Regions from separate parts of the Sphingomonas sp. BL-S-29 genome, predicted to be linked through region 1. Evidence: predicted binding sites of a transcription regulator. Region 1 holds the regulator's gene; the other holds the start of a gene.
The links. Region 1 encodes LexA, which represses DNA repair genes until DNA is damaged. Its sites were predicted from a motif close to GTTCCNCNCTTGTTCT; they were not measured.
Positions count from the first base shown of each region.

Region 2: a site for LexA is predicted at 904-919, ahead of ACZ1I2_RS06845 (DUF6771 family protein). Genes of this name have one in related genera too.

Region 1 covers NZ_CM145482.1:3,754,567-3,756,765, reverse strand. Annotated here, with positions in the region: partial or broken gene ACZ1I2_RS17715 (ComEC/Rec2 family competence protein) at 1-825, shown strand, start outside; gene lexA (transcriptional repressor LexA) at 830-1,507, opposite strand; gene ACZ1I2_RS17705 (molybdopterin molybdotransferase MoeA) at 1,564-2,199, opposite strand, start outside.
Region 2 covers NZ_CM145482.1:1,419,786-1,421,984, reverse strand. Annotated here, with positions in the region: gene ACZ1I2_RS06850 (potassium channel family protein) at 1-769, opposite strand, end outside; gene ACZ1I2_RS06845 (DUF6771 family protein) at 931-1,134, shown strand; gene ACZ1I2_RS06840 (GlsB/YeaQ/YmgE family stress response membrane protein) at 1,256-1,525, shown strand; gene ACZ1I2_RS06835 (hypothetical protein) at 1,577-1,771, opposite strand.

The DNA.
Region 1 (2,199 bases):
CCGATCGCGCTGTTCCACTTCCACAAGGCGGGCATCTATGGCGCGGTCGCCAATATCGTCGCGATCCCGCTGACCACCTTCATCGTCATGCCGCTCGAAGCGCTGGCGCTATTGTTCGACCTGGCGGGGATTGGCGCGCCCTTGTGGTGGCTGACGGCGCGGTCGCTCGACCTGCTGCTGTGGATCGCGCATGCTACCGCGAGCATCCCCGGATCGGTCGCGGCGCTACCGGCGATGCCGGGCGGGGCTTTCGGGCTGATGGCGTTCGGCGGGCTGTGGGTCGCCTTGTGGCGGACGCGCTGGCGGCAGCTCGGCGGCGTGCCGTTCGCGATGGGCGCTGCCTGGGCGCTGACGACGCCGACGCCCGACCTGCTCGTCACCGGCGACGGACGGCATGTCGCGATCCGGACGGCGCGGGGCGGGCTGGCGCTGCTGCGTGATCGGGTCGGCGACTACACGTCGGACATGCTGGCGGAGAATAGCGGGGTGGACGGCGAGCCCCTGTTCCTCGCCGATCAACCAGAGGCGCGGTGCAGCCGCGATCTCTGTCTGGTCGAGCAGAAGGCGGGCGGCCGGAGCTGGCGGATCCTCGCGACGCGGAGCGCCTATCTAGTGCCGGCGGGCGAGCTGATCGCGGCATGCGCCACCGCCGATATCGTGGTCAGCGAGCGCTGGCTGCCCGATGGCTGCCGCCCGCGCTGGCTAAAGCTCGACCGCGACATGCTGGCCAAGACCGGTGGTGTCGCGGTGACGCTGCGTACCGGCCATGTCACCACCGTGTTGCAGCCGGGCGACCGCCACCCCTGGCGGGTGACGGCGCCCGTGCCGGTCAGACGTAGCGGCGGAGCAGGCCGGCGAGCTTACCCTGCACGCGCACCTGATGCGGGGAATAACGCTGCGGATCATAGGCGCGGTTCGCCGGATCGAGGCGGATCATCGCGCCTTCCTTCCGGAAATATTTGAGCGTCGCTTCGCTGTCGTCGATCAGCGCCACGACGATCTCGCCGTCGCGCGCCGTGTCGGCGCGACGGATCAGGGCATAATCGCCGTCGAGGATGCCGGCATCGACCATCGAGTCACCCGAGACCTCGAGCGCATAATGTTCGCCGCCGCCGAGCAATGCGGCGGGCACCGCGAGCATCGACTGGCCCTCGAACGCCTCGATCGGCACGCCGGCCGCGATCCGGCCGTGCAGCGGAATCTCGATCACGTCGTTCGCCGGCTCGGGGAGCTTCTTCACATTGCCGGTCGGCGCGGCGGCCGCAGCGGCGCCCTTGCGCACTGCCTCGGGCCGTTCCGGCATGCGCAGCACTTCGAGCGCGCGGGCGCGGTTGGGCAGGCGGCGGATGAACTTGCGTTCCTCCAGCGCGCTGATCAGGCGGTGGACGCCCGATTTGGACTTGAGGTCGAGCGCCTCCTTCATTTCCTCGAACGAGGGCGAAACGCCGCTCGCCTCGAGCCGGTCGTTGATGAAGCAGATCAGCTCGTGCTGCTTGCGGGTAAGCATCCCAATTCCTCCGTCGGAACAGACTGGGAACGTTTATGCAATGTTCCGGTGCCGTGTCAAGCGAATGGAAGGATTTCCACCACCTCGCCGGCGCCGAGCGCCGGTGCATTGGGCGCGCGGACGATCAGGCAGTCGGCGCGGGCGAGCGTCAGCAGCATCGAACTGTCCTGAATGCCGGCGGCGAAGACATGGCCGTCGCGGATCGCGGCGCGCAGATAATCCTGGCGGTGGTCGTTCGCCGGCAGGTCCTCGCCGAGGATCGCGGTGGAGGTGCGCGGGAACGGATCGGGCGCGCCCGCCATGATAGCGATCAGCGGGCGGAGGAACAGGAAGGCGGTGACGAAGGCCGAAACCGGGTTGCCCGGCAGGCCGAGCACCACCGCGCCGCCGAGCCGGCCCGCCATCATCGGCTTGCCCGGGCGGAGCGCGATCCGCCAGAAATCGATGCTGCCGCCCGCGGCAGCGAGCGCCGGGCGGACCAGATCGTGGTCGCCGACCGAGGCGCCGCCGGTGGTGACGAGGATGTCGGCATCGACCGCGGCAAAGGCAGCGGTGGTTACATCGAGCCGGTCGGGCAGGATGCCGAGGTCGATCACCTCGACGGGCAGGTCGGCGAGCAGCGCGGCCAGCATGGCGCCGTTGGACTCGGGCAGCACTTCGTCCGTCAGCGCGCTGCCCGGTACGACCAGCTC
Region 2 (2,199 bases), 2.3 Mb from region 1:
CAAAGCTCGCCGGGTTGATCACCGTGGTGGCGCCGGCCTGTTTCGCCAGCGCCTCATTGTCCTCCGAGCGGATGATGACGCTGATCGGCACGTCGGGCGCGAGGCGCCGCGCGGTCAGCACGATCAGGATCGAGGTGTCGTCGCGCCCGGCCGAAATGATGATCGCGCGCGCCTTGTCGATCTTGACAGCCTCGAGCGTCGCGTTGCGAGTGGCGTCGCCCTCCAGCACCGCCGCGCCGCATTCCTCTGCGAGGCGCAGCGCCGCGGCGCGTTCGTCGATCATCACGATGGTGTCCGCCGGCTTGCCGCGGCGAATCAGCTCGCACACTGCCTCCGCGCCGCTGGTGCCATAGCCGGCCACGACGAAATGGCCGCTCAATTGCCGCTGGATCACGCTCATACGCCATTTCTCCCAGACGCGCTTGAGGAGGAAATCATAGGCCGTGCCGAGAAAGATCAGCCATACGAACAGCCGCACCGGCGTGACCACGAAGGTGTCGAACATCCGCGCCTGCGGGGTGACCGGCACGATATCCCCATAACCGACCGTGGTGATGGTGATCATGGTGAAATAGAGCACATCGAGAAAGGTGACATGGCCGTCGACATTGTCGCGCAGGCCATCCCGGTCGAGCCAATGGACCGACAGCGCGATGCCGATCAGCCCGAGCGCGAGCAGCACCCGCCAGACGAGCGACAGCCAGATCGGCGTCCGGCTCTTGCGGCGCAGGTTGAGGAAGCTGTCCTTGGGAGCGGGGCCGCGCAACATCACACCGTGTAACGCGCCGGCGCGGGAAGAAGAAGCATGCTTGCCGGCGCTTCGCCTAACGCCGCCGGATCGCCGCCCCGCCAACGCCGTCTGCGACATCCCCTCGGGATATCACCATTTTGGCGCTTTCCGATGTTCCCGTTTTGATCTAACTTCGAGACATGAGCCGATTCGCCGCAGACCTTGCCCCAGCCGATCTCGCCCCTGTCATCCTGGCGGCGCCCGCCTGGGCGCGGATCGGCATCGCCGTCCGCGATCCGCGGCTCCGCGCGCGGGCGGCGGAAACGCTCGCCCGCGCGATCCTGGAGGGGCTGGACGCCGACGAACCGGCGCAGGACGTGAACCAGCTTTTGCTCGGCCTGTAACAACTTCGTTACAGGGGAAGGAACGCCAGGCGATTCCGTCCGTTATGTTGCCAGGTCTCATGAAAGAGCCCGGCGCGCCCGCGAAAGCCTCCGCGCTGTTTCATTGGTCATGGAGAGCAAGATGGGTCTCATTATACTTTTGATCGTCGGCGGCGTCATTGGCTGGCTTGCCAGCATGATCATGCGCACCGACGCGCAGCAGGGCGTTTTCCTGAATGTCGTGGTCGGCATCGTCGGCGCGGTCCTTGCCGGCTTCCTTCTGTCGCCGCTGCTCGGCGTTCCGCCGATCACCAGCGGTGGGTACAGCATCTCGACGATCCTGGTGTCGCTGCTCGGCGCGGTCGTGCTGCTCGCGATCGTCAATCTGGTACGTCGCGGATCGGTTCGCTAACCGGTTCCCGAAACCAACGGCGCGGGGCGGCTTCGGCCGCCCCGTTTGCGTTCAGCCGCCGAGCAGCCAGAGCCGCCCCGCATGGCAGAAAAGCAGGACGGAAAGCCCGGCGGAACAGCCGAAACAGACATGGCCGACATAGACCAGGACCGGCGGATTGGGCTGCCGTTTCTTCCGATTGAGACTTGCGCCCGACAACACGAAGCTGGTCAGCAGGCCATAGGCAAAAGCGATCGCACCAAACATCAATCGTCCCGCTCGTCATTGCTCAAGCCGGGCCCCCGCCCCGCCTGCGCGTTGCTCAATCACAAGCTGGTGAGGTGATCAAGCGGACGACACGCACGGGTTCGGCGAACCGCGGCAAAGGCACGATGGTGCGCTGCCGAAACGGCATCGGAACTGGCGGGGGAAACGGGCGGGAAATGAAACCAGGCCGGACGATGCTGTCCGAACCGGCCTGGTTTACCCCCGACTAGGTGTGAGCCCGATGCGGTTGGCGTGGCCTGAACGATCCGACCCTGAAACTGTTCCGTCGGCCGACGGCATTTTAGGGAAGCGCTTACGCTGCGCGTCGTCCAGCCACTCCGATGCGGGCGCTTCGCTACGAATGCCGCCAGCCTTTCGCGGAACGGTCAGGCTTCATACATGGTGACGGCTGGATATTTACGCGTTCG